3 regions of the Streptomyces sp. NPDC001070 genome follow, and region 1 is predicted to be linked to each of the others. Evidence: riboswitches for the same ligand, from Rfam matches in the RefSeq annotation. Region 1 holds a riboswitch; each other region holds the start of a gene.
What was found. A riboswitch is a leader RNA that binds a small molecule or an ion and turns the genes downstream of it on or off. The one in region 1 is predicted to bind cobalamin.
Positions count from the first base shown of each region.

Region 2: it holds a riboswitch for cobalamin, as region 1 does, so the genes downstream of both, ACWDAS_RS29505 (cobalamin biosynthesis protein) here and ACWDAS_RS08995 (prenyltransferase/squalene oxidase repeat-containing protein) in region 1, are expected to answer to the same signal.
Region 3: it holds a riboswitch for cobalamin, as region 1 does, so the genes downstream of both, ACWDAS_RS32025 (ribonucleoside-diphosphate reductase subunit alpha) here and ACWDAS_RS08995 (prenyltransferase/squalene oxidase repeat-containing protein) in region 1, are expected to answer to the same signal.

Region 1 is NZ_JBSFLB010000005.1:291,243-301,563, reverse strand. It holds gene ACWDAS_RS09010 (ABC transporter ATP-binding protein) at 1-1,031, opposite strand, end outside; gene ACWDAS_RS09005 (CbiQ family ECF transporter T component) at 1,028-2,215, opposite strand; gene ACWDAS_RS09000 (SCO2322 family protein) at 2,212-2,838, opposite strand; gene ACWDAS_RS08995 (prenyltransferase/squalene oxidase repeat-containing protein) at 2,835-4,031, opposite strand; cobalamin riboswitch at 4,059-4,182, opposite strand; gene ACWDAS_RS08990 (MBL fold metallo-hydrolase) at 4,245-5,249, opposite strand; gene ACWDAS_RS08985 (aldehyde dehydrogenase) at 5,363-6,826, shown strand; gene ACWDAS_RS08980 (ferredoxin) at 6,831-7,064, shown strand; gene ACWDAS_RS08975 (TetR family transcriptional regulator) at 7,100-7,717, opposite strand; gene ACWDAS_RS08970 (glycosyltransferase family 4 protein) at 8,124-9,449, shown strand; gene ACWDAS_RS08965 (methyltransferase domain-containing protein) at 9,443-10,180, shown strand; gene ACWDAS_RS08960 (prenyltransferase) at 10,177-10,321, shown strand, end outside.
Region 2 is NZ_JBSFLB010000027.1:72,687-83,007, reverse strand. It holds gene ACWDAS_RS29525 (class II aldolase/adducin family protein) at 1-358, opposite strand, end outside; gene ACWDAS_RS29520 (NAD(P)/FAD-dependent oxidoreductase) at 476-1,867, shown strand; gene ACWDAS_RS29515 (anion permease) at 2,193-3,410, shown strand; gene ACWDAS_RS29510 (hypothetical protein) at 3,448-3,687, shown strand; cobalamin riboswitch at 3,857-3,982, shown strand; gene ACWDAS_RS29505 (cobalamin biosynthesis protein) at 4,037-5,029, shown strand; gene ACWDAS_RS29500 (cobyric acid synthase) at 5,026-6,537, shown strand; gene ACWDAS_RS29495 (putative cobaltochelatase) at 6,611-8,620, shown strand; gene cobO (cob(I)yrinic acid a,c-diamide adenosyltransferase) at 8,620-9,225, shown strand; gene ACWDAS_RS29485 (cobyrinate a,c-diamide synthase) at 9,219-10,321, shown strand, end outside.
Region 3 is NZ_JBSFLB010000031.1:71,590-81,910, forward strand. It holds gene ACWDAS_RS32020 (ribonucleotide-diphosphate reductase subunit beta) at 1-299, opposite strand, end outside; gene ACWDAS_RS32025 (ribonucleoside-diphosphate reductase subunit alpha) at 299-2,665, opposite strand; cobalamin riboswitch at 2,793-2,915, opposite strand; gene ACWDAS_RS32030 (helix-turn-helix domain-containing protein) at 3,201-4,172, shown strand; gene mctP (monocarboxylate uptake permease MctP) at 4,231-5,862, opposite strand; gene ACWDAS_RS32040 (DUF3311 domain-containing protein) at 5,859-6,116, opposite strand; gene ACWDAS_RS32045 (GntR family transcriptional regulator) at 6,250-7,029, opposite strand; gene ACWDAS_RS32050 (extracellular solute-binding protein) at 7,255-8,532, shown strand; gene ACWDAS_RS32055 (carbohydrate ABC transporter permease) at 8,631-9,596, shown strand; gene ACWDAS_RS32060 (carbohydrate ABC transporter permease) at 9,602-10,321, shown strand, end outside.

The DNA of each region.
Region 1 (10,321 bases):
ACGGTCCCCGAGGTGGGGGCGTGCATGCCGGCGAGAGTGGCCAGCAGGGTGGACTTGCCGGCGCCGTTGCGGCCCATGAGGGCCACGGTCTCGCCGGGCCGTACGGTCAGGCCGACCCCGCGCAGCGCCTCGACGCGGCCGCGGCGGACGGTGAGACCGGAGACGGCGGCGACGGGTTCGCCGGGCGGGAGCGCGGGCGGCGCGGACGGGGTGCGGCCGGCGAGGCGTTCGCGCAGCGGGGCGGCGGCGCGGCGGGCGTCGCGTACGGACAGCGGCAGCGGGGACCAGCCGGCGAGCCGGCCGAGCGCGACGACCGGCGGATGGACCGGGGAGGCCGCCATGACCTCGGCGGGCGGGCCGGCGACCGGCGCGGCGCCGCCGCCCGGCAGGAGGACGACCTGGTCGGCGTACTGCACGACGCGCTCCAGGCGGTGTTCGGCCATCAGCACGGTCGTCCCCAGGTCGTGGACGAGCCGCTGCAGCACGGCGAGCACCTCCTCGGCCGCGGCGGGGTCGAGCGCGGAGGTCGGCTCGTCCAGCACCAGCACCCGGGGGTGGACGGTGAGGACGGAGCCGATGGCCACCCGCTGCTGCTGCCCGCCGGACAGGGTGCTGATCGGCCGGTCGCGCAGATCGGCGAGGCCGAGCAGGTCGAGGGTCTCCTCGACGCGGCGGCGCATCACGTCGGGGGCGACGCCGAGCGACTCCATGCCGTAGGCGAGTTCGTCCTCGACGGTGTCGGTGACGAAGTGCGCGAGCGGGTCCTGGCCGACGGTGCCGACGACGTGGGCGAGTTCGCGGGGCCGGTGGGTGCGGGTGTCGTGCCCGGCCACGGTGACCCGGCCGGTGAGGGTGCCGCCGGTGAAGTGCGGTACGAGGCCGGAGACGGCGCCGAGGAGGGTGGACTTGCCGGTGCCCGAGGGCCCGACGACCAGGCAGAGTTCGCCCTCGGGGACGGTCAGGTCGACGCCGGCGACGGCGGGCGCGGCGGCGCCGTCGTAGGTGACGGAGACCTGCTCGAAGCGGATCACGGGCGGGCTCCCTTCAGATGTGCTGGCAGCAGCCCCAGCAGGGCGGCGGCCGCGGCCCACAGCGGCAGCGACGGCGCGGTCAGAGGTACCGCGGGCGGGTTGAGGCCGGCGGGGGAGGCCGCGGCGGCCCAGACGGTCAGCGCGGCGACGGCCACGCCCGAGGCGGTGATCAGCCACGCGGTCCCGTCCCACGGGTCGGGGCGGTAGCGGGTGCGGACGGAGCGGCGCCCGCCCAGGCGCAGCCCCGCCACGGCGGCGGCCAGGCCGGCCAGCAGCAGGGGCAGCCCGTAGGCGGCGCCCTCAGCGGCGAGCAGCGCGTACGTGCCCGCGCACAGTCCGAGCAGCCCGCCGAGGGTGAGCGCGACGGTGGCCCGGCGCACGGCGGGCGGCACCTTCGCCGTACGGCCGTAGCCGCGGGCGTCCATGGCGGCGGCGAGGGCGACGGACCGCTCCAGGGCGCCTTCGAGGACGGGCAGGCCGACCTGCAGCAGGGCCCGTACGCCCTTGTCCGCCCGGCCCCGCAGCCGGCGCGCCGCCCGCAGCCGGCGTACGTCGGCGACCAGGTGCGGCGCGAAGGTCATGGCGACGACGACGGCCACGCCCGCCTCGTACAGGGCGCCCGGCAGCGACTTGAGGAGGCGGGAGGGGTTGGCCAGGGCGTTGGCGGCCCCCAGGCACACCAGCAGGGTGGCCAGCCGCATGCCCTCCCGGAACGCGAACCACAACCCCTCCGCCGTGACCCGGCCGCCGAGGCGGACCCCCTGCGCCCAGTGGGGGAGCGGCACTTCGGGGAGGGTCAGCACGGTGTGCGTACCGGGGACCGGCGAGCCCAGGACGACGGCGAAGGCGAGCCGGATGGCGAGGACGACCAGGCCCAGGCGGAGGAACGCGGCGTACGACCGCGACCAGGGCGCGTCCGGCACGCGGCACACGGCCACGACGTACCCGGCGACCGCGGCGAGCAGCGCGAGCAGCGCGGGGTTCGTCGTGCGCGAGGCGGCCGTGGCGAGCCCCAGCGCCCACAGCCACCACGCCCCCGCGTGCGGTCCGCGCCGCCCGGCGCCGTGGGGCGCGTCGCGCCGCGGTCCCTGCTCTCTGGCGGGCCGCGGCGTTCCCGTCCGCCGGCGGCGCGGGCCCCGGCCCGTGGCGCCGCGGGGCCACGGCAGAGGCGTCCCCGCGGTCATGGGCGCTCGTTCCGGCGGCGCCGGGCCTGCCAGACGGCGGCCGCGGCGACGGCGAGGACCGCGGCGGCGGCGCCGTACGTGCCGAGGGAGGGGCCGGAGGAGGGGGCCGGAGCGGCGGGCGCCGCGGCGTCGTCGGTGACCTGCTCGCCGCAACCCGTGGCGGGGTAGCCGGCGATGGCGCAGACGAGGCCCGCGGAGTTGTAGCGGAGCGGGGGAGCGGCGGCGGCGAGGGCGTCGGCGGAGGTGGCGCCGGACGGGACGCGGGCGCAGGCGGTGCGGGCGGGGGGCGCGCCGGCGGCGGTGCCGAAGTCGAGCAGGAGCGCGACGCGCTTGCTGCCCGCGCGGGCCGGGGTGCCGGCGCAGATCGCGGCGAAGCGGGCCGTTCCCCGGGGGCGGGCGGCCGAGCCGGCGTCGGGGCTGACCCCGAAGCGCCAGCCCTCGACGGTGCCGTCGGCGGGGCGGCTGAGGGCGGGGCCGGTCTGCGCGTACGTCCAGGCGCCGCCGGCCGTGTCGCGCTGCCAGAAGGACCAGTACCGGTAGGTGGCCGCGTGCGCGGGTGTCGCGACGAGGGCGGCCACCAGGGCCAGGAGGAGTGCCGCCGCCGCCAGGGGCGGCCGCTTCACAGCCGGTGCTTCCGGCCGGTGAGCAGGACGCCGATACCGATGCCGGCGACCAGGCCCGCGCCGACGATCCACCACACCGAACTGCCGCCCGAGGAGTCGGACTTCTGCTCCGCGACCGGGCCGAGGGCGCTGAGCCGGGTGATGTGGTCCCGCGTGGGGTTGCCGGTGGCGTACGCGGCGAGGGCGAGCTGGGCGAGGGCGGTGGGGTTGTCCTTGGCCCAGGCGCCGGAGTTGGCGGCGAGCCAGTTGTACGCGCCCTTGGCGGCGTCGAGGTGCCCCCCGGCGGCGAGGGCGATGACGGCGTCGGCGGTGGCGCCGAAGTCCGGGGTCTTGCTGTCGGAGCCCGGGGTGACGGCGTCGAGGTGGCTGCCGCCCGCGGTGAGCCGGCCGGCGAGCCAGGCGGCGCCGGCGTCGGAGGCGCTGCCGCCGCACTCGCCGCGCACCGCGACGTCGCGGTCGGGGGCCTCGACGACGAAGCCCGCGCCCTCGGCGCCGCGCACGGCGTCGGCGGTGGCCTTGGCGTTGGCCGCCAGGGCGCCGGACTTGGCGTCGGGCTGGTAGGCGAAGGCGCCGCCGTCCTTCTTGCCGCAGGCCAACTGGAGCGAGCGCAGCGCGTCGTAGGGCGACATGCCGTCGGTGGTGACGGACTTGACGTCGGTCCCGGCCGCCTTGAGGCCGCCGATGACGACGCCGGTGGAGTCGGCGTCGGAGGCGCCGCCCGGGTTGTAGGACCAGCCGCCGTCGCGGTTCTGCACCTTGGCGAGCCACTCGGCGCCGCGCTTGACCGCGAAGTCCTGACCGTGGACGGCGAGGGCCTGCAAGGCTATGCCGGTGGCGTTGGTGTCCTCGGCCTTCGGGTCGCAGGGCGCCGTCGGGTCGGGACGGTAGGAGGCGAAGCCGCCGTCCGCGCACTGCTGCTTGGCGAGCCACTCCACCGCGTCCCCTGCCGGGTCCGCGTCGGCCGCGTGGAGCGCCAGCAGCGCGTACGACTGGCGCCACACGCCGTCGTACGTCGGGTCGGCGTGGCCGTACAGCGCGGCGGGCGCCTTGGCGGGCGACGGCGACGGGGACGCGGCGATGAGGAGCGGGCTGAAGGCGGCCAGGGCGGCCGCGGCGGTGCGGCGCAGGTGCATCGGGTGGTGCCTTTCGGGTGAGCGGTTGCGCAGCCGGACGCGGGCGCGCGGTAACGGCACCGGGCTCCGGCTCCGTATACCTCGACGGAAGAGCCGCTCCCGTCCGCGCGGGTGCTCCGGCTGGGCCCTCCCCGGGCGGGGACGGCTCACGGTTGCGGGTCAGCGCCGGATTCGCACCGGCTTCCCCCACACGGACGTGATTGGACTTGGATGTGTCGAGCACACCTTAGCCGGGACCGGGCCCCGTGCAGCGCCCGGCCTGTGCGGTCTGGCTCACACCGCCGTGTACGCGACCGGATCCGATCCCGGTACGGGCTCCGCGTGCCCGAGTTTGACCAGGCGGCGCAGGTGCGCCTCGGCCTCGGCGACGGCGATGTTGCGGGAGGGGAAGGGGATCTGCTCCCAGGGACGGTTCCACTGCATGGCCTCGGCGAGCTGCCAGGGGGTGCGCGGCGCGGCGGAGACCAGGGCGCGCAGGGAGGCGAGGCGGGCGGTGTGGTGGTCCAGCAGTTCGCGCACGCGGGCGGCGGCGTCGGCGAAGGGGTACTTGTGGGCGGGCAGCACCTCGGCCGGGTCCAGCCGGGCGACGCGTTCCAGGGAGTCGAGGTAGTCGCCCAGGGGGTCGCTGACGGTGGCCTCGTCGGGGTCCTCGTACAGGCCGATGTGGGGGGAGATCTCGGGCAGCAGGTGGTCGCCGGAGAAGAGGCGGCGGCCGCTCTCCTCGAAGAGGCAGACGTGGCCCGGGGTGTGGCCCGGGGTCCAGATCGCGCGGATGGCGCGGCCGGGCAGCGGCACCCGCTCGCCGGGGACGATCTCGCGGTCGGGGAGGGCGGGCCGCAGTCCCGGTACGGGTCCGGCGCGGCGCTCGGCGCGGACGGCCCGCAGCGGGGCGAGGTGCTCCTCGGGGGCGCCGGCGGCGGCGAGTTTGGCGGCGAGGTAGTCCAGCCACAGCCCCGGCTCCGCGCCGCGGGCCCGGCGGACGATCGCGGTGTCGGCGGCGTGCATGGCGATCCAGGCCCCGGAGGCCTCGCGGACCTGGCCGGACAGGCCGTGGTGGTCGGGGTGGTGGTGGGTGATGAGCACGCCGTGGACGTCGGCGACGGAGGTGCCGAGGGCGGTGAGCCCGTGGGCGAGGGCGTCGTAGGAGGCGGGGTCGTCCCAGCCGGTGTCGATCAGGACGGGGCCGCGGTCGGTGTCGACGACGTAGACCAGCGTGTGGCCCAGGGGGTTGTCGGGGATCGGGACCGGGATGCTCCAGATGCCGTCGCCGTGCTCCATGAGGTCCCCTCTCCGCAGCGTCGCATGCATTGCCCACCATAACTAGAACTGGTATCAGTTCTGAAGCAGAGTCACTTTCTGACGAGGCATCAGCCAGAGGCGGGACGGGACAGATGGACGGGAACGCGATCGTCGAACACGGACAGCTCTTCATCGGCGGGGAGTTGGTGGACCCGCTCGGCACCGCCACCATCGAGGTCGTCTCGCCCCACACCGAGCGGATCTTCGCCCGGGTGCCGCATGCCTCCCGCGAGGACGTCGACCGGGCGGTCGCCACCGCCCGCACGGCCTTCGACGAGGGACCGTGGCCGCGCATGACGCTCGACGAGCGGATCGCCGTCGTCACCCGGATCAAGGACGCGATCGCGGTACGCCACGAGGAGATCGCCCGCGTCATCAGCTCCCAGAACGGCTCGCCCTACTCCTGGAGCGTGCTGGCCCAGGCGCTCGGCGCGATGATGGTGTGGGACGCCGCGATCACCGTGGCGCGCGGCTTCACCTGGGAGGAACGGCGCGCCGGGGTGCTCGGCCCGATCATCGTGCGCCGCGAGCCGGCCGGCGTCGTCGCGGCCGTCGTGCCGTGGAACGTCCCCCAGTTCACCGCCGCCGCCAAGCTCGCCCCGGCACTGCTCGCCGGGTGCGCCGTGATCCTCAAGCCGTCGCCGGAGTCGCCGCTCGACGCGTACGTGCTCGGCGAGATCGCGGCCGAGGCGGGGCTGCCCGAGGGCGTGCTGTCGATCCTGCCCGCCGACCGCGAGGTCAGCGAGTACCTGGTCGGCCACCCCGGCGTCGACAAGGTCTCCTTCACCGGCTCGGTCACGGCGGGCAAGCGCGTCATGGAGGTCGCCTCCCGCAACCTCACCCGCGTCACGCTGGAGCTCGGCGGCAAGTCCGCGGCGCTGATCCTGGCCGACGCCGACCTGGACACCGCGGTGCCCGGCATCGTTCAGGCGGCCTGGATGAACAACGGCCAGGCCTGCGTCGCCCAGACCCGCATCCTCGCCCCGCGCTCCCGCTACGACGAGGCCGCCGAGCGCCTGGCGGCCGCCGCCTCCGCCCTCGTCGTCGGCGACCCCCTCGACCCCGCCACCCAGGTCGGCCCGCTGGTCGCCCGGCGCCAGCAGCAGCGCTCCCTGGACTACATCGCCCTGGGCCAGCAGGAGGGCGCCAAGGTCCTCACCGGCGGCGGCCGCCCGCAGGCGCAGCCCACCGGCTGGTACGTCGAGCCCACCCTCTTCGGCGACGTCACCAACTCCATGCGCATCGCCCGCGAGGAGATCTTCGGCCCGGTGATCTGCCTGCTGCCGTACGAGGACGAGGACGAGGCCGTCCGCATCGCCGACGACTCCGACTACGGCCTGTCCGGCAGCGTGTGGACCGGCGACGTCGAGCACGGCATCGACATCGCCCGCCGGGTGCGCACGGGCACCTACAACGTCAACACCTTCAGCCTCGACATGCTCGGCCCCTTCGGCGGCTACAAGAACTCCGGGCTCGGCCGGGAGTTCGGCCCCGAAGGACTCGGCGAGTACCTGGAGCACAAGATGATCCACCTCCCCGCCGGCTGGGAGGGCTGACCCCGTGGGAGACCGCTGGCACATCGAGGTCGACCGGGGCGTGTGCATCGGCTCGGGCATGTGCGTGAACTCCGCGCCGGGCGGCTTCACCCTCGACTCCGCCCGGCAGTCCCACCCCGCGGTCCCGGACACCGACGCCGCGGAGGCGCTGCTCGCGGCGGCGGAGGGCTGCCCGGTCGAGGCCATCAGCATCACCCTCGCCGACTCCGGCGAGGCCGTCTTCCCGCCCGAGGAGTGAACGCGGCCCGGCGGCGCGCGGGCCCGGACCGGCCCTCAGGGCCTCGCGCGACGCGGGTCGGTGAGGTCGATGAGACGGCAGACGGTCTCGATGTCGATCTTCACCTGGGCGATCGAGGCACGCCCGGACAACCAGGTGACCAGGGCCGAGTGCCAGGTGTGCTCGATGACCCGGACCGCCGAGAGCAGCTCGGGCCCCGGCGGTCCGTCCAGCCGCATCGCGTCGAGGATGATCGCGGTCGTCAGCCGGGACACGGCGTCCACCTCCGGGCTGACGGAACGGTCCGCGAAGGTCAGCGCCCGCACCATGGCGTCCGCCAGGTGCGGCTCCCGCTGCATCGCGCGGAAGGCGCGCATCAGCGTCTCCGCCACCCGGTCGGCCGGCTCCGTCGCCGAGGGCGGGCGCTTGCGCAGGGCCTCGTGCAGGCGCTCGAGCTGGTCCCGCATCGTCGCGACGAGGAGATGGATCTTGGAGGGGAAGTACCGGTACAGCGTGCCGAGCGCGACGTTCGACTGCTCGGCGACCTCCCGCATCTGGACGGCGTCGAAGCCGCCCCGTACGGCGAGCTCGGCGCTGGTGCGCAGAATGCGGCGGCGGCGGGCTTCCTGACGCTCGGTCAGCGGCACCGGGGACGGCTGAGGAGCTGCGGTCATCTGTCCCAATCCGAATCTGTGCGCCGTGTGCCGTACGCCGTGCGGAAACGGTTTCCAGATTACCGCGATGCCGCCATGCGGGGCCGGGCTGTGTTCGGGTGCGTTCTGGTTGCGGGGGCGGGGGTGTCCGGCGCGGTCGGCTGCCGCCTGCACCCCACCCCCCGACAGAAAGCGAAAACGACCCGCACACACGCAACGCGCACAAAGCGAACCGCCCCGGGAAACCCGTGCTCCGCGCGGCCCCGCGGGGCGTGGCGCGAATCACCTGTCCCGGCCCAGGACGCCGACACCGGGGCAGGTATCTTCAAGCTCTCGGGCAACTCCTGAGTAACCGAATCTGAAACTTGTTCTAGCAAGGCACGGGCGGCTACGCTCCCGCCGAAGTGCAGTGAGAAGGGGGCCGTGAGTGACCGCAGAGGCCAGGCCGCTCCGGATCGCGCTGCTCACCTACAAGGGGAACCCGTTCTGCGGGGGCCAGGGCGTCTACGTGCGCCATCTTTCCAGGGAACTCGCCCGGCTCGGCCACAGCGTCGAGGTGATCGGCGCCCAGCCCTACCCCGTGCTCGACGCGGTCGGTGACGGGGTACGCCTCACCGAGCTGCCGAGCATGGACCTCTACCGCCAGCCCGACCCGTTCCGCACCCCGAAGCGCGAGGAGTACCGCGACTGGGTGGACGCGCTCGAGGTCGGCACGATGTGGACCGGCGGGTTCCCGGAGCCGCTGACCTTCAGCCTCCGCGCCCGCCGGCACCTGGCGGCCCGGCGCGGCGCGTTCGACGTCATCCATGACAACCAGACCCTCGGCTACGGACTGCTCGGCGGCACCCGCGCCCTCGGCGCGCCGCTGGTGACGACCATCCACCACCCCATCACCGTCGACCGGCAGCTCGAACTGGACGCCGCCGACGGATGGAAGCGCCGGGCCTCGGTCCGCCGCTGGTACGGCTTCACCCGGATGCAGAAGCGCGTCTCGCGCCGCCTGCCGTCCGTGCTCACCGTCTCCGGCAGCTCCCGCCGGGAGATCGTGGACCACCTCGGCGTCCGCGAGGAGCGCGTGCACGTCGTCCACATCGGCGCTGACACCGGACTGTTCTCGCCCGACCCCTCCGTGCGCGAGGTGCCCGGCCGGATCGTCACGACCTCCAGCGCCGACGTGCCCCTCAAGGGCCTGATCCACCTCGTCGAGGCTCTGGCCAAGCTCCGTACCGAGCAGCCCGACGCCCACCTCGTCGTCGTCGGCAAGCGGGCCGACGACGGCCCCGTGGCCGCCGCGATCGAGCGGTACGGGCTCGGCGGCGCCATCGACTTCGTCAAGGGCATCAGCGACGCCGAGCTGGTCGACCTCGTGCGCAGCGCCCAGGTGGCGTGCGTGCCGTCGCTGTACGAGGGCTTCTCGCTGCCCGCGGCCGAGGCCATGGCCACCGGCACCCCGCTGGTCGCCACCACCGGCGGTGCCATCCCCGAGGTCGCCGGCCCCGACGGCGAGACCTGCCTCGCGGTGCCGCCGGGCGACCCGGGCGCGCTGGCCTCGGCGCTGGGCCGGCTGCTGCGCGACTCCGAGCTGCGCCGCCGCCTCGGCCGGGCCGGCCGGGAACGCGTACTGGCCCGCTTCACCTGGGAGCAGGCCGCCATCGGCACCGCCGAGCACTACCACGCGGCGATCGAGGCCGCGGGGGACCCGCGGCACACCGTTCAGTCACCGTCCCGGACGAAAGCAGACTCCACGTGCTGACCGTCGACTTCTCCCGCTTCCCGCTCGCCCCGGGCGACCGCGTGCTCGACCTGGGCTGCGGCGCGGGCCGCCACGCCTTCGAGTGCTACCGGCGCGGCGCCAACGTGGTCGCCCTGGACCGGAACGGCGACGAGATCCGCGAGGTCGCCAAGTGGTTCGCCGCCATGAAGGAGGCCGGCGAGGCCCCGGCCGGGGCGACCGCCACCGCCATGGAGGGCGACGCGCTCAGCCTGCCGTTCCCCGACGACAGCTTCGACCGCGTCATCATCTCCGAGGTCATGGAGCACATCCCGGACGACAAGGGCGTGCTCGCCGAGATGGTGCGCGTCCTCAAGCCGGGCGGGCTGATCGCGATCACCGTGCCGCGCTACGGGCCGGAGAAGATCTGCTGGGCGCTGTCCGACGCGTACCACGAGGTCGAGGGCGGCCACATCCGCATCTACCGGGCCGACGAGCTGCTGGGCAGGATCCGCGAGGCGGGCCTGCGGCCGTACGGCACCCACCACGCGCACGCGCTGCACTCCCCGTACTGGTGGATCAAGTGCGCCGTCGGCGTGGACAACGACCGGGCCCTGCCGGTGAAGCTGTACCACAAGCTCCTGGTCTGGGACATCATGAAGAAGCCGCTGGCCACCCGGCTCGCCGAGAACGCGCTGAACCCGCTCATCGGCAAGAGCTTCGTCGCCTACGCCACCAAGCCGCACACCCCGAAGGCGGGCGTCGACGCGTGAGGCGGACCGAACACCTCGTACTGCCCGGTGTCCTGACCTCGCAGCAGGCCGCGGACACCGTCGCCGGGATCCTCGCCGTCCAGCGCCCCGACGGCGCCATACCGTGGTTCGACGGCGGCCACCTCGACCCGTGGGACCACG
Region 2 (10,321 bases), on a different contig from region 1:
CCATGTAGTGGATGGCGGGCAGCTCGTACAGGAGGGTGGAGACGGCCGTGGCGTGGACGGCGTGCGTGTGGACCACGGCGCCGGCGTCGGTGTGCCGGTATATCGCCAGGTGCATCGCGAGCTCGCTGGTCGGGCGCAGCTCGCCCAGCACCTGCTTGCCGTCGAGGTCGACACCGACCGTGTCGTCCGGGCCGAGCCGGTGGTAGGGCACGCCGCTGGGGGTGACGAGCACGAGGTCGTCGCCCACCCGCACCGAAACATTGCCGGACGTACCGACCACCAGGCCGTCGTCGACCGAGCGGCAGGCCGTGTCCACCAGCTCCGACCAGGCCCGCCCCACCGCGTTCCGCACCGACATCCGTGCCACCTCCGAGCGCTGATCCTGACAGGTTGACCGTTGCCGCACGCTCCGAGGGCACAGTAACGTCCCGGCACACCATCAGGACCGATCACGCATACGAATTGCAGGGGCACCATGACCACGGTCAACGGCGGCATCTCCTTCTGGTACGCGAAGTCGGGACTCCCCGTCCCGCGTGAGCCGCTGCCCGGTGACACCACCGCCGACGTCTGCATCGTCGGCGGGGGCTACACGGGACTGTGGACCGCGTACTACCTGAAGAAGGCCGTGCCCTTCCTGCGGATCGTCGTCCTGGAGCAGCGTTTCTGCGGCTACGGCGCCTCCGGCCGCAACGGCGGCTGGCTGTACAACGGCATCGCCGGCCGCGACCGCTACGCCGGGCTGCACGGCCGTGACGCAGCCGTCGCCCTGCAGCGCGCGATGAACGAGACCGTGGACGAGGTGATCCGGGTCGCCGCCGAGGAGGGCATCGACGCGGACATCCACAAGGGCGGCGTGCTGGAGGTCGCCCACTCCCCCGCGCAGCTGGCCCGGCTGCGGGCGTTCCACGAGACCGAGGTCGCCTTCGGCGAGAAGGACCGGCTGCTGCTGGGCGCGGCCGAGTCCGCCGCTCGGATCCGGGTGGCCGGGACGGCCGGCGGCACCTGGACGCCGCACGGTGCCCGCATCCACCCGGTGAAGCTGGTGCAGGGGCTGGCCCGGACGGTGGAGGCGCTCGGTGTGGTGATCCACGAGTCGACCCCGGTGACCGAGGTCAAGCCGAAGCACGCGCTCACCCCGTTCGGGAGCGTGCGCGCCCCCTATGTACTGCGCTGCACCGAGGGCTTCACCGCCGCGATCAAGGGCCAGAAGCGGTCCTGGCTGCCGATGAACTCCTCGATGGTCGTCACGGAGCCGCTGCCCGCGGACGTCTGGGACACCATCGGCTGGGAGGGCCGGGAGGCGCTCGGCGACATGGCGCACGCGTACATGTACGCGCAGCGCACCGCCGACGACCGGATCGCCATCGGCGGGCGCGGGGTGCCTTACCGCTTCGGTTCGCGCACGGACAACGACGGGCGCACGCAGGCGGCGACGATCGAGGCGCTGCGCGAGATCCTGGTGCGCTTCTTCCCCACCACGGGTCGGGTCGGGATCGACCACGCCTGGTCCGGGGTGCTCGGCGTACCGCGGGACTGGTGCGCGACCGTCGAGCTGGACCGTTCGACCGGCCTCGGGTGGGCCGGCGGCTACGTCGGCAGTGGGGTCGCGACCGCGAACCTCGCGGCGCGGACGCTGCGGGACCTCGTGCAGCTGGACTCCGGGCAGGCGCACGGCACGGAGCTCACGGCCCTTCCGTGGGTGCACCACCGCGTGCGCCGCTGGGAACCCGAGCCCTTCCGGTGGATCGGCGTCCACGGGCTGTACGCGGCCTACCGCGCCGCCGACCGCCGCGAGCAGACGGGCCGCAGCGTGGAGACCGACCGCGTCGCCCGGATCGCGGACCGCATCTCGGGCCGCCACTAGGTGCACCCGGCCGGTATGTCCGGTGCCGGCGGGTGGATGGGGGCGGGTTCGTCTCGCGCCCTTCGGGCGCAAGGATGCGGGCTGCGGCTGGGGAGGCGGGGCTCGGGGCGGGGTGCGCCCCGGATCGCGTGACCAGGATCTCTTCGGCGGCACCGATGCGGTGCGGCAGAAGCTCGCAAAGGGCTGGATTACAGGGCGAAACACATCCCGGGTCACACCCTCCGCACGCACCGGCACCGCCGCGCCGCCCCTCGTTCACCTTCCGTTCATCCAGACTCCGTACGGTCGCCACCGCCACTGTCCGATCGAACGAATGCCTGGGTCAATGGAACACATCACGCTCCTGATCGGAATCGTGATCATTACCGCACTCGTGTTCGACTTCACGAACGGTTTCCACGACACCGCCAATGCGATGGCGACCACCATCTCCACTGGCGCACTCAAGCCCAAGACGGCGGTGGCCATGTCCGCCGCGCTCAACCTCGTCGGTGCCTTCCTCTCCGTCGAGGTGGCGAAGACGATCTCCGGCGGCATCCTCGACGAGAGCGCGGGCATCAGGCCCGAAGTGATCTTCGCGGGGCTCGTCGGCGCCATCGTCTGGAATCTGCTGACCTGGCTGGCGGGCCTGCCCTCCAGCTCCTCCCACGCACTGTTCGGCGGCCTCATCGGCGCCTCCGTCGCCTCGGCGGGCTTCGGCTCGATCAACGGTGACGCGGTCGTCATGAAGGTCCTGATCCCGGCCGTCTGCGCCCCGGTGGTCGCCGGTGTCGCCGCGATGCTGGCGACCCGCCTGACCTACCGCATCGGCCGCAACACCGACCCGGCCGCCACCGCCAAGGGCTACCGGGCCGGGCAGATCGCCTCGGCCGGTCTGGTCTCCCTCGCGCACGGCACCAACGACGCACAGAAGACCATGGGTGTCATCACCCTCGCCCTGATCGCGGGCAACGTCGTCGCCCCCGACTCCGACCCGCCGCTGTGGGTCATCGTGTCGGCGGGCATGGCCATCGCCCTCGGCACCTTCATCGGCGGCTGGCGGATCATCCGCACCATGGGCAAGGGCATCACCGACATCCAGCCGCCGCAGGGCTTCGCCGCCCAGACCGGCGCCGCCGCCGTCATCCTGGCCTCCTCGCACCTCGGCTTCTCGCTCTCCACCACGCAGGTCTGCTCCGGCTCCGTCATGGGCGCCGGCGTCGGCCGCAAGGGCGGCGTCGTCCGCTGGAGCACCGCGGGCCGCATGTTCGCCGCGTGGGGGCTCACCCTTCCGGCCGCGGGCCTGGTCGCGGCGGGTGCCGCGCTCCTGGCCGACCAGGGAGACCTGGGCGTCACCGCGGTCGCCGTCCTGGCACTCGCCGCCTGCACCGCGATCTGGATCGCCTCGCGCCGCAAGCCCGTCGACCACACCAACGTCAACGAGGCCCACGGCACAGCCGGGGAGCCGGGCGTCATCACCACGGCCATCGCCGCGGTGATCCCGCCGCCCGCCGGTCTCACCGCCGTCACCGTCGACGCCGACCCCGCCCAGGCCTCCGCCTGACGGCGGCGCCGCACCGGCACCGGAAGGAACCAGCATCATGCACATCGACTGGGCTGCCCTCGGCTCCGTCTTCGGCGTCAGCCTCGCCGTGACCGTCGGACTCGTCGGCCTGTTCACCCTCGGCATCGTGGGCCTGTCCAAGCAGGGCGCGGCCGCCGGCGAGGCGGGCACCGGCTCCGCCGGCGGCTCGACCGTCCTGGCCCGCACCGGCGCGTACGCGTGCTTCGCGCTCTGCGCGGCTGCCGTGGCGTACGGGATCTTCCTGATCGTCGCCTGACGCCGCGGTCCCGCACCGCGCCGCGTGGCGCGGCACCGTGTGAAGTTGACCTCAGCTCCCGGTCATCCGACCGTGAGCTGGGGTTTCTTCTTTTCCCGGGGTCGTCGCGGTGAGTTGACGGGCCGGAGCGGCGCGTGGTGGTATCGGAACCGCCAAACGGCGGCAGGAGAGGAAGTCCGGTGCGAATCCGGCGCGGTCCCGCCACTGTCACCGGGGAGCGGACCCCCGCCCATGGCCACGGCCCGAACAGGGGCTGGAAGGCCGGGGGTGCCGCCGATCCGGGAGCCAGGAGACTCTCGTCGCCGGTCACGTCGAACCAGGGCGCGGACCCTGAGTGAGGACTCCTGTGATGCGCGGCTCCGGCCGTTCACCCGACACCGGCGCCGCGGCGCCGTGCGCCTTCGCCGCCGGTGCCGCCCTCGGCTGGCTCGCCGACCTCACCCTCGCCGACCCGCGTCGCGGTCACCCGGTGGCGGCGTTCGGGAGCGCGGCCGCCGCACTCGAAAACGCGTTGTGGCGCGACCACCGCGGGCGGGGCGCCCTCCACACGGCGCTGTGCGCGGGCGGCGCGGTGGCGGCCGCGGCCGGTCTCACACGCGCGGTGCGCCGCTCCGCTCCCGGGTCCGCCGCGCTCACCGCGGTGGCGACCTGGGCCGTACTCGGCGGGACCTCCCTCGTACGGGAGGCGCGCGCCATCGGCGCCGCCCTGTCGGCCGGGGACACCGAGGGGGCGCGCGAGCGGCTGCCCCATCTGTGCGGCCGCGACCCGCAGGCGCTGGACGAGACCCAGTTGGCCCGCGCGGTGGTGGAGTCCGTCGCGGAGAACACCTCGGACGCCGTCGTGGGCGCGCTCGTGTGGGGCGCGCTGGGCGGCGTCCCCGGGCTGGTGGGCTTCCGGGCGGTGAACACCCTCGACGCGATGGTCGGCCACAAGTCGCCACGGCACCGTCGCTTCGGCTGGGCGGCGGCCCGGCTGGACGACGTGGCCGGATTCCCCGGTGCCCGGCTGACCGCCGCGCTCACGGTGCTGGCCGGGCCCGACCCCCGTGGCGCGTGGCGTGCGTGGCGCAGGGACGGGGGGCGCCACCCCAGCCCCAACGCCGGTCCGGTGGAGGCCTCGTTCGCGGGGGCGTTGGGCGTGCGCCTCGGGGGGACGCTTGCCTATGGCGGACGGGTGGAGCACCGGCCCGTGCTGGGGGCGGGGAACCGGGCGGTGCAGGTAGGGGACATCGAACGGGCGGCGCGGTTGTCGCGGCGGGTCGGCGCGCTGGCGCTGGCGGTCGCGGTGGGCGGGCGCCTGACGTGGGGCGCGGTCGCCCGGAGCCGGAGGAGGCGCGCATGAGCGGCGGGGGCCTGTTGGTCGCCGGAACCACGTCCGACGCGGGCAAGAGCGTCGTCACCGCGGGGATCTGCCGGTGGCTGGCGCGGCAGGGTGTGTCCGTGGCGCCGTTCAAGGCGCAGAACATGTCGCTGAACTCGTACGTGACCCGTGAGGGCGCCGAGATCGGCCGGGCCCAGGCGATGCAGGCCCAGGCCGCCCGGGTGGAGCCCTCGGCGCTGATGAACCCGGTGCTGCTGAAGCCCGGCGGGGACCGGACGAGCCAGGTCGTCCTCCTGGGCCGGCCCGTGGGCGAGATGAGCGCCCGCGGCTACCACAACGGGCGGCGTTCGAAGCTGCTGGAGACCGTCACCGGCTGCCTGGAGGAGCTGCGGAGCCGCCACGACGCGGTGATCTGCGAGGGCGCCGGCAGCCCCGCGGAGATCAACCTGCGGCAGGGCGACATCGTCAACATGGGCCTGGCGCGGGCCGCCCGGCTCCCGGTGGTCGTCGTCGGCGACATCGACCGGGGCGGGGTGTTCGCCTCGTTCTTCGGGACGACGGCGCTGCTGAGCCCGGAGGACCAGGCCCTGGTGTGCGGCTATCTGGTCAACAAGTTCCGCGGCGACGTGTCCCTGCTGGAGCCCGGTCTGGAGATGCTGCGCGGGCTGACCGGGCGCGGCTTCTTCGGGGTGCTGCCGTACCGGCACGGCCTCGGCATCGACGAGGAGGACGGGCTGCGGGTGTCGCTGCGCGGCACGGTCCGCGAGTCGGCCACGGCGGCGCCGCACGGCGAGGACATCCTGCGGGTCGCCGTGGCGGCGGTGCCGCTGATGTCGAACTTCACGGACGTGGACGCACTCGCCGCCGAGCCGGGCGTGGTCGTCCGCTTCGTCGACCGGCCGGAGGAGCTGGCCGACGCCGACCTTGTCGTCCTCCCCGGCACGCGCGGCACCGTCAAGGCCCTGGAGTGGCTGCGGCAGCGCGGACTCGCCGACGCCGTCGCGCGCCGGGCCGCCCAGGGCCGCCCGGTGCTGGGCATCTGCGGCGGCTTCCAGATGCTCGCCGAGTCCATCGAGGACGACGTCGAGTCGCGGGCGGGCACGGTGCCGGGGCTCGGCCTGCTGCCGGTGCGGGTCCGCTTCGCCGTGGAGAAGACCCTGGCCCGGCCCTGCGGGAAGGCGTACGGCGAACCGGTCGAGGGGTACGAGATCCACCACGGCGTCGCCGACGTCCGCGGCGGCGACGAGCCCTTCCTGGACGGCTGCCGCACCGGCGCGGTCTGGGGCACCCACTGGCACGGCTCCCTGGAGAGCGACGGCTTCCGCCGCGCCTTCCTGCGCCGGGTCGCGAAGGCCGCCGGACGGCGCTTCGTGCCCGCCCCGGACACGGCCTTCGCCGCGCTCCGCGAGGAGCAGCTGGACCGGCTGGGCGACCTGATCGAGGAGCACGCCGACACCGGCGCCCTCCTGCGCCTCATCGAGCAGGGCCCCCCTGCAGGGTTGCCCTTCGTCCCCCCGGGTGCGCCGTGAGCACCCCGACGGGGCACCGGCCCCGGGCCGCCCGTGAGCACTGCCGCTGTGACCGTTCGACCGAGGAGGCCGCGTGAGCACCTCTTATCCCTTCACCGCGATCGTCGGGATGGCGGATCTGCGGCTGGCGCTGCTGCTGAACGCGGTCAGCCCGGCGGTGGGCGGTGTGCTGGTGCGCGGTGAGAAGGGGACCGCCAAGTCGACCGCCGTACGCGCGCTGTCGGCGCTGCTGCCGCCGGTGGAGGTCGTGCCCGGCTGCCGGTTCAGCTGCGACCCGGCGGCACCGGACCCGGCGTGCCCGGACGGGCCGCACGGCCCGGACGGCGGCCTGGAGAGCCGTGCGGCGCGGATGGTGGAGCTTCCGGTCGGGGCGTCCGAGGACCGTCTCGTCGGCGCCCTGGACATCGAACGGGCCCTGGCGGAGGGTGTGAAGGCCTTCGAGCCCGGGCTGCTGGCCGACGCGCACCGGGGGGTGCTGTACGTGGACGAGGTCAACCTCCTCCACGACCACCTGGTGGACCTGCTGCTCGACGCCGCCGCCATGGGCGCGTCCTACGTCGAGCGGGAGGGCGTCTCCGTGCGTCACGCGGCGCGCTTCCTCCTCGTCGGCACGATGAACCCCGAAGAGGGCGAGCTGCGCCCGCAGTTGCTGGACCGCTTCGGTCTCACCGTGGAGGTCGCGGCGTCCCGGGACACCGACGAGCGGGTGGAGGTCGTCCGGCGGCGCCTCGCCTACGACGCGGACCCGGCCGGATTCGCCGCCGCGTGGCGGGCCGAGGAGCGGGAGCTGCGGGAGCGGATCGCGGCGGCGCGGGCGCTGCTGCCGTCGGTGCGGCTCGGGGACGGCGCGCTCCGGCAGATCGCCGCGACCTGCGCGGCCTTCGAGGTGGACGGGATGCGCGCGGACATCGTCATGGCGCGGACGGCGACCGCGCTGGCGGCCTGGGGCGGGCGCACCGAGGTGACCGACGCCGACGTGCGGCAGGCCGCGCTGCTCGCGCTGCCGCACCGGCGCCGCCGCAACCCCTTCGACGCGCCCGGTCTGGACGAGGACAAGCTCGACGAGACCCTGGAGCGCAACCGCGGCAAGGACGACGACCCGGACCCGGATCCCGGTCCTGACGGCGGCGGCCCCGACGGCGGCGGCACGCCGCCCCCGGGCGACGGCGGCACCCCGGACATCACCCCGCCCAGGGAGCCGGCCGAATCGGCGGAGCCGGCCGGGACCGCGGAGGCCGCCCCGGGCGGCGCCGGGGAACGGGCCGCGGTACCGGCGGCCGAGCCGTTCAAGGCCCGCGCCCTGACCGTTCCCGGCCTCGGCGAGGGCGCCGCGGGGCGCCGCTCCCGGGCCCGTACGGCGCACGGACGGACGACCGGCGCCCGGCGCCCCCGCGGCACCCTGTCCAAGCTGCACCTCGCCGCGACCGTGCACGCCGCCGCCCCGCACCAGCGGGCGCGCGGACGCGGCGGCCCGGGCCTGGTGATCCGCCGGGACGACCTGCGCGAGGCCGTACGGGAAGGGCGCGAGGGCAACCTGGTGCTCTTCGTCGTCGACGCCTCCGGCTCGATGGCCGCCCGGCAGCGCATGAGCGCCGTCAAGGGCGCGGTGCTCTCACTCCTGCTGGACGCCTACCAGCGGCGCGACAAGGTCGGCCTGATCACCTTCCGCGGCGCGACGGCGGAGCTCGCGCTGCCGCCGACCTCGTCGGTCGACGCGGGCGCGGCGCGCCTGGAGAGACTGCCGACCGGCGGCCGCACCCCGCTGGCCGCCGGGCTGCTCAAGGCGCACGACGTGCTGCGCGTGGAGCGGCTGCGGGACGCCTCACGCCGGCCGCTGCTGGTGGTCGTCACCGACGGCCGGGCGACCGGCGGGCCGGAGCCCGTGGCGCTGGCCGGGCGGGCCGCCCGTCTGCTGGCGGCCGAGGGCGCCGCCTCGGTCGTCGTCGACTGCGAGTCCGGGCCGGTGCGCCTCGGCCTCGCCGGCGAGCTGGCACGTGAACTGCGGGGCACGGCAGTGACGTTGGACGAGCTGCGCGCGGACAGCGTCGCGGCACTGGTACGGGATGTGCGGAGGGCCGCGTAATGCCACAGGGACAGCCGAGCGTCGTGCCGCAGGACGGGCTGACCACCCGCCAGCGCCGCAACCGGCCGCTGGTCATGGTGCACACCGGGACCGGCAAGGGGAAGTCGACCGCCGCCTTCGGGCTCGCGCTGCGGGCGTGGAACCAGGGCTGGCCGGTCGGGGTGTTCCAGTTCGTCAAGTCCGCGAAGTGGAAGGTCGGCGAGGAGCGGGCACTGCGTGTGCTCGGCGCGTCCGGCGAGGGCGGCACCGTCGCCTGGCACAAGATGGGCGAGGGCTGGTCCTGGGTGCAGCGGGACATCCGCGACATCACGGCGAGCGAGGACGCCGCTCGCGAGGGCTGGGAACAGGTCAAGCGCGACCTGGCCGCCGAGACCTACCGGCTGTACGTGCTCGACGAGTTCGCGTACCCCCTGCACTGGGGGTGGATCGACACCGGCGAGGTCGTCTCGGTGCTGCGCGACCGGCCCGGCACGCAGCACGTCGTGATCACCGGGCGCAACGCCCCGCAGCCGCTGCTGGACTTCGCGGACCTGGTCACCGAGATGGGCAAGGTCAAGCACCCGATGGACGCCGGGCAGAAGGGCCAGAAGGGCATCGAGTGGTAGCCAGGCTCGTCGTCGCCGCCCCCGCCTCGGGCAGCGGCAAGACCACCGTCGCCACCGGGCTGATGGCCGCCTTCGCGGAGGCCGGGCTCGCGGTCTCCCCGCACAAGGTGGGCCCCGACTACATCGACCCGGGCTACCACGCGCTGGCCACCGGCCGGCCGGGCCGCAACCTCGACGCGTACATGTGCGGCCCGGAGCGGATCGCCCCGCTGTTCCTGCACGGCGCACGCGGGGCCGACCTGGCCGTCGTGGAGGGCGTGATGGGGCTCTTCGACGGGGCCTCGGGGATGGGCGAGCTGGCGTCCACCGCGCACGTGGCGAAGCTGCTGCGGGCACCGGTGGTGCTGGTGGTGGACGCCTCGTCGCAGTCCCGGTCGGTGGCGGCGCTGGTGCACGGCTTCGCCTCGTGGGACCCGGAGGTGCGGGTCGCGGGCGTCATCCTCAACAAGGTCGGCTCCGACCGGCACGAGGAGCTGCTGCGCGACGCCCTGGACGGCGCCGGTGTGCCGGTGCTGGGCGCCCTGCGGCGCGACACGGCGGTGGGCACGCCCTCGCGGCACCTCGGCCTGGTGCCGGTCGCCGAACGGCGCGCCGACGCCGTCGAGGCGGTCCGTGCGCTGGCGGCGCGGGTGCGGGCGGGCTGCGACATGGAGGCCCTGCTGGCGCTGGCGCGCAGCGTTCCCCCGCTCGCCGACGAGCCCTGGGACCCGCAGGCCGCGGCCGGTCCGGCGGCGCCGGGCGCCCGGCCGGTGGTCGCCGTGGCGGGCGGGGCGGCGTTCACCTTCTCGTACGCAGAGCAGGTCGAACTGCTCGCGGCCGCCGGGGCGGAGGTCGTCACCTTCGACCCGCTGCGCGAGGAGCACCTGCCGCCCGGCGCCGCCGGACTGGTCCTGGGCGGCGGCTTCCCCGAGATGTACGCCCACGAGCTGTCCGCCAACGAGCCGCTGCGCAAGGCCGTCGCCGCCTTCGCCGGGCCCGTCACGGCGGAGTGCGCCGGCCTGCTCTACCTCGGGCGGGAACTCGACGGACGTCCCATGTGCGGCGTCCTGGACATCACGGCCCGCATGTCGGACCGGCTCACGCTTGGCTACCGCGA
Region 3 (10,321 bases), on a different contig from region 1:
AGCTGCCGCGACAGGTACAGCCGCGCCTCGGGGGAGTTGATGTGCTTGTACAGGGTCAGCACGAGGTTGTTGGCCACGATCGAGTCACCGGTGGCGAAGAACGCCACCAGGCGGCCGATCATGTGCTGCTCGCCGGGGGAGAGCTTGGCGAGGTCGGCGACGTCGGAGTGGAGGTCGACCTCCTCCACGGTCCAGGTGTTCTTGATGGCGTCCCGGTAGCGCTCGTAGAAGTCCGGGTAGCGCATCGGACGCAGGGTCAGTTCGAAGCCCGGGTCGAGCAGGTTCTTGGTGGAGCTCATCACTGGCAGGCCTCGCAGGACTCGGGGTTCTCAAGGGAGCAGGCGATCGCGTCGGCGTCGGGCGTCACCTGGACCGGGACGGGGGCGGCCGCGCGGGCGGACTGCGCGATGCGCGTGGCGGGGCGGGAGCGCAGGTAGTACGTCGTCTTCAGGCCCTGCTTCCAGGCGTAGGCGTACATCGAGCTTAGTTTGCCGATGGTGGGCGCGGCCATGAAGAGGTTGAGCGACTGGCTCTGGTCGAGGTACGGGGTGCGGGCCGCGGCCATGTCGATCAGGGCGCGCTGCGGGATCTCCCACGCGGTGCGGTACAGCTCGCGCACCTCGGCGGGGATCCAGTTGAAGCCCTCGACCGAGCCGTTGGACTCGCGCAGCGCGTCGCGGGTCTGCGCGTCCCAGACGCCGAGCTTCTTCAGGTCGGCCACGAGGTAGGAGTTGACCTGGAGGAACTCACCGCTGAGCGTCTCGCGCTTGAAGAGGTTGGAGACCTGCGGCTCGATGCACTCGTACACGCCCGCGATCGAGGCGATCGTCGCGGTCGGCGCGATGGCCAGCAGCAGCGAGTTGCGCATGCCGGTGGCGGCGACGCGGGCGCGCAGCGCCTCCCAGCGCTCGGGCCAGTTCGCCTCGGTCGCGAAGTGGTCCGGGTGCAGGACGCCGCGGGCTGCGCGGGTCTGCGACCAGGCCGGGTGCGGGCCGTGGCGCTCGGCGAGGTCGCAGGAGGCCTCGTACGCGGCGAGCATGATGCGCTCGGCGATCTTCGTGGAGAGCGCCTTGGCCTCGGCGGAGTCGAAGGGCAGCCGCAGCTTGAAGAAGACGTCCTGCAGGCCCATCGCGCCCAGGCCCACCGGGCGCCAGCGCTCGTTGGAGGAGGCGGCCTGGGAGGTCGGGTAGAAGTTGATGTCCACGACGCGGTCGAGGAAGGCGACGGCGGTGCGGACGGTGGCGTCCAGCCGCTCCCAGTCGAGGGAGCCGTCCTCGCCGACGAAGGCGCCGAGGTTGACCGAGCCGAGGTTGCAGACGGCGGTCTCGCCGTCGTTCGTGACCTCCAGGATCTCCGTGCAGAGGTTGGAGGAGTGGATGACGCGGCCGGGCTCGGCGGTCTGGTTGGCGGTGCGGTTGGATGCGTCCTTGAAGGTCATCCAGCCGTTGCCGGTCTGAGCGAGGGTGCGCATCATACGGCCGTACAGCTCGCGCGCCGGGATGGTCTTGCGGGCGAGCCCCGCCGCCTCGGCCTCGCGGTAGGCGGCGTCGAACTCCTCGCCCCACAGGTCGACCAGTTCGGGCACGTCGGCGGGGGAGAACAGCGACCACGGGCCGTCCGCGTCGACGCGGCGCATGAACTCGTCCGGGATCCAGTGCGCCAGGTTGAGGTTGTGGGTGCGGCGCGCCTCCTCACCGGTGTTGTCGCGCAGTTCCAGGAACTCCTCGATGTCCGCGTGCCAGGTCTCCAGGTAGACGCAGGCCGCGCCCTTGCGGCGGCCGCCCTGGTTGACGGCGGCGACGGAGGCGTCCAGGGTGCGCAGGAACGGGACGATGCCGTTGGAGTGGCCGTTGGTGCCGCGGATCAGCGAACCGCGGGATCGGATGCGGGAGTACGACAGGCCGATGCCGCCGGCGTGCTTCGACAGCCGGGCCACCTGGTGGTAGCGGTCGTAGATGGAGTCCAGCTCGTCCAGCGGGGAGTCCAGCAGGTAGCAGGAGGACATCTGCGGGTGCCGGGTGCCGGAGTTGAAGAGCGTGGGGGAGCTGGGCAGGTAGTCCAGCCGGCTCATCAGGCCGTACAGCGCCGCGACCTCGTCCACCGAGCGCACGGTGTGGTCCTCGGCCAGGCCGCAGGCCACGCGCAGCATGAAGTGCTGCGGGGTCTCGACGACCTGACGGGAGATCGGGTGGCGCAGCAGGTAGCGGCTGTGCAGGGTGCGCAGGCCGAAGTAGCCGAAGCGGTCGTCGGCCCCGTCGGCGAGCGCGCCGTCCACGAGAGAGTCGAGGCGCTCGGCGTGCGCGGCCACGAACGCGGCGGTGCCGTCGGCGATCAGGCCCTCGCGGTGGCCGACCGCGATCGACGCGGAGAAGGAGACCGCGCCCTCGCCGGCCGCCTCCTCCGCGATGGCGGCGCTCAGCAGCCGGGCGGCGAGCCGCGAGTACTGCGGGTCCTCCGCGATCAGCCCGGCGGCGGCCTCGGTGGCCAGCGCCCGCAGTTCGGCCTCGTCCGCCGCGGCGCTGCGGCCGCGCAGGGCGGCGGCGGCGACCCGGCCGGGGTCGGTGTCGGGGAGGTCCGCGGTCAGTTCCGTCAGGATGCTCAGCAGACCGGTTCCCGGTGAGACGGGGTCCGATGCGGTGGCGGGTGCGGCGGGCGCGATGGTCACGTGTGCTCTCTCCCTCGTACGGCGGCGACGCGCGGGGGAGCGACGGGGCGCACGCAGGGCAGGGCATGCCGCGGCGCGTCCGCCGGCCCAACCCGCGAGGCCCGGACACTTCACCGTCCGGACGGCGCGCCGGACGGTGCCGTCGGCAGGTACTCGGACTCGCGGGCATGCCTCAAGGCGCCCGCACACCGTTGCGGGGCAGTCCCGGATTCCCACCGGCTTCCCCTGCGGCGACAGCGGAGTTGAGCATACATCTAGTGGCGCCCGCCCGTGACGCCACCAGATGTTGTGCCGATGCGGTTACAGAGCGCCGGACTCAGACGTGCCAGTCGTGGCCGTCGCGGGAGTCGTGGACATGGCCGGTCAGGGCGGCGAGCGCCAGGGCCAGGAAGAAGACCAGTGCGGTGACGGTGGCGAGGACGGTTTCCATGCCTTCGACTGTGCTCCTCGCGCGGCCCCACCGGGAGTGGCAGGACTGTCGCACTCCCTCGAAATCCTGCCACCGCCCCGGCTGGGGTTCTGCCATGCTGGACGCATGCTGCAGAACGTCGCCGCGGTGCTGCTCGACGGTGTCCACCCCTTCGAACTTGGCGTGGTCTGCGAGGTGTTCGGACTCGACAGGTCGGACGACGGCCTGCCGGTGTACGACTTCGCCGTGGCGTCCGCGGAGGGCCCCGCGCTGACGTCGGCCGCGGGGTTCACCATCGGCACGACGCACGGGCTGGAACGGCTGGAGGAGGCCGACCTGGTCGCGGTGCCCGCCGGCGACTCCTATGTGCACCGGGAGTATCCGCCGGAGCTGCTGCGGGCGCTCAACCGAGCGGTCGACCGCGGGGCGCGGGTGCTCAGCGTGTGTTCGGGCGTCTTCGTGCTGGCCGCGGCGGGCCTGCTGGACGGCCGCCGCTGCGCGGTCCACTGGCGGCACGCGGAGGAGCTGGCGCGGCGCTATCCGCTCGCCCGGGTGGAGCCCGACGTGCTGTACGTGGACGAGGACCCGGTGATCACCTCGGCCGGCACCGCCGCCGGGATCGACGCGTGTCTGCACCTGGTCCGCAAGGAACAGGGCAGCGACGTGGCCAACGCCATCGCCCGGCGCATGGTGGTGCCCCCGCACCGCGAGGGCGGCCAGGCGCAGTACATCGACCGCCCGCTGCCGCCCGCGCGGTGCGACACCGTGGGCGACGTCCTGGCGTGGATGGAACGCCACCTGGACCGCGAGGTGACCGTCGACGAGCTGGCCGCCCGGGCGCACATGTCGCCGCGCACCTTCGCGCGCCGCTTCCAGCAGGAGACCGGCACGACGCCGTACCGCTGGCTGCTCGGCCAGCGCGTGCTGCTGGCCCGGGAGTTGCTGGAGGGCACCGACGAGACGGTGGACGCGGTCGCCGCCCGCGCCGGTTTCGGCAACGCGGCGACGCTGCGCCACCACTTCGCCCGCTGGGTGGGCACCACCCCGCAGGCGTACCGCCGCACCTTCCGCCGCCCCGAGCAGGCCCGTACGGCATGACGACGGGCCGCCGCCCCGTCCCAGGGCGGCGGCCCGCGATCCGTGGCCGGTGCGGTGGTCAGTGACCGGCGACCACCGGCAGGTCCTTCTGCACGCCCGGGTCGCCGGCGTCGGCCGTGAAGTCGCCCTCGGCCGTCTCATCGACGCCCTCGGGGGCCTTGACGGCCTTGAGGACGAAGGTGAGGACGACGGAGACGACCACGTTGAGCACGAAGGCGGTCAGGCCGATGTAGCCGATCTGCCCGATGACCGGGATGGTGTCGGAGGAGCCGCCGAAGTGCTTCTGGGTCGGGCTCGCGACACCGTAGGCCACCCAGGTGCCGTAGATCATGCCGACCGCCCAGCCCGCCAGCAGCGCCCAGCGGTGGAGCCAGCGGGTGAACAGGCCGCCGACCAGGGAGGGGAAGGTCTGCAGGATCCAGATGCCGCCCAGCAGCTGGAAGTTGATCGCGACCGTCTTGTCCATGGTCAGGACGAAGACCAGGGCGCCGACCTTGACCAGCAGCGAGACCAGCTTGGAGACCTTGGTCTCCTGCTCGGGGGTGGCGTCCGGCTTGAGGAAGTCCTTGTAGACGTTGCGGGTGAAGAGGTTGGCCGCGGCGATCGACATGATGGCTGCCGGCACCAGCGCGCCGATGCCGATCGCGGCGAAGGCCACGCCCGCGAACCAGGACGGGAACATGTTCTCGAACAGCTGCGGGATGGCCAGCTGCCCGTTGTAGCCCTTGACCCCGGCACCGACACCGCTGGCCAGCGCCATGAAGCCGAGCATCGCCAGCAGGCCCAGCATCAGCGAGTACAGCGGCAGGACGGTGGTGTTGCGGCGGATGACGTTCCGGCTGCGGCTGGAGAGCACGGCGGTTACCGAGTGCGGGTACATGAACAGCGCGAGCGCCGAACCAAGCGCCAGCGTGCCGTACGCCCACTGCGCGGTGTCGCCCGGGGCCAGGGCCCCGCGCGGCTTGCCGGTGACCGGGTTGACCTGCGCGTAGGCGTCGCCGGCCTTGGCGAAGATGTCGTCGAAGCCGCCCAGCTTGATCGGGATGTAGATGATCGCCACCGCGATGACGATGTAGATCAGCGTGTCCTTGACGAACGCGATCAGCGCCGGCGCCCGCAGACCCGAGGAGTAGGTGTACGCCGCCAGGACACCGAAGGCGATCAGCAGCGGCAGGTCCTTGACGAACCAGTTGGACGACTCGCCGCCGCCCACGCCCATCACGTCCAGCACCGCCTGGATGCCGACCAGTTGCAGCGCGATGTACGGCATCGTGGCGAGGATGCCGGTGACCGCGACGGCCAGCGACAGGCCCTTGGAGCCGAAGCGTCCGCGCACGAAGTCCGAGGTGGTGACGTAGCCGTGCTTGTGCGAGACCGACCACAGGCGCGGCAGGAAGGTGAAGATCAGGGGGTAGACCAGGATCGTGTACGGCACGGCGAAGAAGCCCGCCGCCCCCGCCGCGTAGACCGCCGCCGGGACCGCCACGAAGGTGTAGGCCGTGTACAGGTCGCCGCCCAGCAGGAACCAGGTGATCCAGGAGCCGAAGCTGCGGCCGCCCAGGCCCCACTCGTCCAGGTGCAGGGCGTTGTCGGCCTTGCGCCAGCGGGCGGCCAGGAAGCCGAGCACCGTGACGACCAGGAAGAAGAAGATGAAGACGGCGAGCGCGACGCCGTTGACTCCGTCCTTCACTTGGCGGCCTCCTTCCGTGCCCGCTCCTCACGACGGACCAGGACGTACGCGGCGTACGTCAGTCCGGAGGACAGGAACACCCACAGCATTTGGTACCAGTAGAAGAAGGGGATGCCGATGAACTCCGGGGTCAGCTTCGCGTACGAGCCGACCCAGAGCATCGCGACAAAGGGAATGACGAGGCAGACACCGGCGATCACGCGTGTGGGGGTGACCACCGGTGGCCGCTCGGAGGTTCCGGATGGTTCGGACATTGCTACGGCTCCGTCCTGATCTCTTACTCCTGTGTAATGCGCAGGCAATCTAAAGTCAGGACGGGAGGCACGTCACTACCTGCCCGCATTGCGGTATGGAAACGATCTACTAGGCCCGGGAACCGCTTGGTGGCTACGGACGTTGCAGGCGAGCCACGAACTTGTAGCGGTCGCCGCGGTAGACCGAGCGCACCCACTCCACCGGTTCGCCGTCCGTGTCGATGGAGTGCCGGGAGAGCAGCAGCATCGGCAGCCCGACGTCCGTGCCGAGCAGGCCCGCCTCGCGCGGGGTGGCGAGCGAGGTCTCGATGGTCTCCTCGGCCTCGGCGAGACGGACGTCGTAGACCTCGGCGAGCGCGGTGTAGAGCGAGGTGTACTTCGCCAGGCTGCGGCGCAGCGCCGGGAAGCGCTTGGCCGACAGATGGGTGGTCTCGATGGCCATCGGCTCGCCGTTGGCCAGGCGCAGGCGCTCGATGCGCAGCACGCGGCCGCCGGCCTTCATGTCCAGCAGCTCGGCCAGCCGGTCGTCGGCGGTGATGTAGCCGATGTCCAGCAGCTGGGAGGTCGGCTCCAGGCCCTGGGCGCGCATGTCCTCGGTGTACGAGGTGAGTTGCAGCGCCTGGGAGACCTTGGGCTTGGCGACGAAGGTGCCCTTGCCCTGGATGCGTTCCAGCCGGCCCTCGACCACCAGCTCCTGCAGCGCCTGCCGCACGGTGGTGCGTGAGGTGTCGAACTCGGCGGCCAGGGTGCGCTCCGGCGGCACCGGGGAGCCGGGGGGCATCGTCTGGGTCAGTTCGAGTAGATGGCGCTTCAGGCCGTAGTACTTGGGCACCCGCGCGGTCCGTCCGGCCGCGGCTGAGGCTGCCTCCGCGGTCTCCGTCACCGCCGCGCCGGCCTCGCCGTCGGTCTCCATCGCCTCTGCTCCCGAGTGCTGTCGTGCTGCCGTCACCGGCTCCTCCGTCGTTCGCGGCTCACATCGTGGCACGGCCCGGGCTCATATCGCGTTACGAGCCCAGATGTCGGTCCGGTAACGGACGCGTCCGGTGCTCTTATACACCCTTGACACCCCTAAAGGTCTAGGCCAAGCTTCGGGCACTGGTCTACACCACTTGGTACTCACTGCCCTGGGGAGGGTGTTGTGAAGCGCAAGCTGATCGCGGCGATCGGTGTCGCCGTCATGGTCGCCGGCGTTGCGGCCTGCGGTTCGGACGACAAGGGCTCCGACAAGGCCGCGGCGCCTAAGGAGATCACCGTCTGGCTGACGGTCGACGCACAGAAGAACTGGCCCGAGCTGGTCAAGCAGGCGGACGACGCCTTCACGGCCAAGCACAAGGGCGTGAAGATCCACCACGAGTACTACGAGTGGACCGCCAAGAACCAGAAGCTCGACGCCGTCCTCGCCACCAAGAGGGTGCCGGACGTCGTCGAGATGGGCAACACCGAGACCCTCGGCTACCTGGTCAAGGGCGCCTTCGCGCCCATCGACAAGAGCAAGTTCGAGAACTCCGGCGACTGGCTGGACGCCCTCGAGGGCTCGGTGACGTACAACGGCAAGACCTACGGCGTGCCTTACTACGCCGGTGCCCGCGTCGGCACCTGGCGCAAGGACGTCGCCAAGTCGGCCGGCGTCACCAAGACCCCGGCCACCTGGGCCGAGCTGACCGACGCGCTCGACAAGATCCAGAAGAAGAACGGCGGCAAGTTCTCCGCCTGGTACCAGCCCAGCCGTGACTGGTACACCGCGCTGGCCTTCGTCAAGGACGCCGGCGGCGACGTGGCCAAGGAGGACGGCGGCAAGTGGACCGCCACCCTCTCCGACCCGAAGTCCATCGAGGGCCTGAAGACCTGGAAGGGCGTCCTCGACAAGTACTTCCACGGCGACAAGAACAAGGACGAGTCCGACCGCTACATCGTCTACGGCCAGGGCAAGTCCGCGCTCATCTACGGCGCGAGCTGGGAGGGCGGCGCCGCCGCCGACCCGAAGACCGACAAGACCGGCAAGCTGAAGGACAACCTGGAGACCTTCGCGCTGCCCGGCCCGAACGGCGACCTGCTGCCGAACTTCATCGGCGGCTCGGACCTGGTCATCCCGGCCAAGTCCGCGGCCCAGGACCTCGCCGCCGACTGGATCAACGGCTTCACCGACACGGCCGCCCAGAAGGTCCTGATCTCCAAGGGCAACCTGCCCAACGCCAAGTCGCTGCTCGCCCCGCTGAAGGACGACCCGGCCACGGCCGCCTCGGCCCGCGCCAACGAGAACACCTGGTTCGTCCCGACCGCCCCGGGCTGGCTGCAGGTCGAGAAGAAGCAGATCCTGCAGAACATGCTGAACGACATCGCCGTCGGCAAGGCGTCCATCGAGGACGCGACCAAGTCCGCCGACGAGCAGATCAACGCGGTGATCAACGCCGGCTGACCGGCACACGGGCAACACAGTGATCGACGCCGGCCGGCCGCCCCAGGGCGGCCGGCCCCGGCGCGACGCCAGGGACTGGAGTAGCCGAGGAGCACATGATGAGTGCCGTTGACACACCTCTCGACAAGGTGCCGCGCTCGCGGCCGGCGGGACCGGGCCGCAAGCCACGCCGCTTCGGCGGAGCCGCGCTCCCATGGACGCTGCTCGCGCCGACCATCGGCGTCCTGCTGCTGGTCCTCGGCTATCCGCTGGTCCGGCTGGTCACCCTGTCCTTCAAGCAGTTCGGGCAGGCCGAGCTCTGGCAGGGGCTGCCCGGCGACTGGCAGGGATTCGCCAACTACACCCACGTCCTGGGGGACTCCGTCTTCTGGGCCGTCGTCCTGCGCACGCTGCTCTTCACCATCGCGGCGGTGCTGCTCACGCTCGTCGTCGGCATGGCCGTGGCCCTGCTGCTCCAGCGGGTCTCGCCCTGGGTCAAGGCGCTGATCAACATCGTGCTGGTGGCGAGCTGGGCGATGCCCGTCGTCGTCGCCATCACCATCTTCAAGTGGATGTTCGACAGCGACTACGGCGTCCTCAACTGGCTGCTCAGCCGGCTGCCGGGAGTGGACTTCAGCGGCCACAACTGGTTCACCGACACCAAGCAGGGGTTCCTCGTCATCACCCTCATGGTGGTGTGGGGCGCCATCCCCTTCGTCGCCATCACCCTGCACGCCGGCCTCACCCAGGTGCCCAAGGAACTGGAGGAGGCCGCCCGCATGGACGGCGCCGGCCCCGCCAAGGTATTCCGGCACGTCACCCTTCCGGTGCTCAAGCCGATCATCGTCATGCTGACGACGCTGTCGGTCATCTGGGACATGGGCGTCTTCCCGCAGGTCTTCCTCATGCGCGACGGCCACCCCGAGCCCGAGTACCAGGTCCTCACCACCTACTCCTACGACCAGGCCTTCGTCGCCAACGACTACGACGCCGGCGCGGCCATCGCCGTCATCACCGTGCTGCTGCTCCTCGGCGTGATGGCCGTCTACATGCGCCAGATGCTGAAGATCGGAGAGGTGGAGTGACGACCATGCTCGACACGGCTCCCGCCACGACGGCGCCCGCCCCCGCTCCGGCCTCGCGCGCCGCCCGGCGGCCCCGGCGCAAGGGGCGGACGGTCTACAACCTGCTCGGCCTGCTGGTCGTGGTGATCGGCGGCTTCCCGGTCTACTGGATGCTGAACACGGCGTTCAAGCCCGCCAAGGACGCCATCGACCCGGACCCCAAGCTCTTCCCGACCAGCCTGTCCTTCCAGAACTTCTCCGACGCCCTCGACGTCGGCGACTTCTGGGGATCGGTCGGCCGCAGCCTGATCGTCTCCGCCTCCACGGTCGGCCTCGGCCTGGTCATCGGCCTGCTGGCGGCGCTGGCCATCTCCCGCTTCGTCTTCCGCGGCCGCAAGGCGGTGATCGTCGCGATCCTCGCCGTGCAGATGGTGCCGCTGGTCGCGATGATCATCCCGGTCTTCCTGCTGCTCAACCAGATCGACCAGATCGACAAGCTCTCCGGGCTCATCATCACGTATCTGACCTTCGTGCTCCCCTTCACGGTGTGGACGCTGCGCGGCTTCATCGTCAACATCCCCAAGGAGCTGGAGGAATCGGCGATGGTCGACGGCTGCACGCGCATGGGCGCGTTCTTCCGGATCATCCTGCCGCTGCTCGCCCCCGGCCTCGTCGCCACCTCGATCTACGCGCTGATCCAGGCCTGGAACGAGTACCTGTACGCGATGCTCATCATGAGCCAGGAG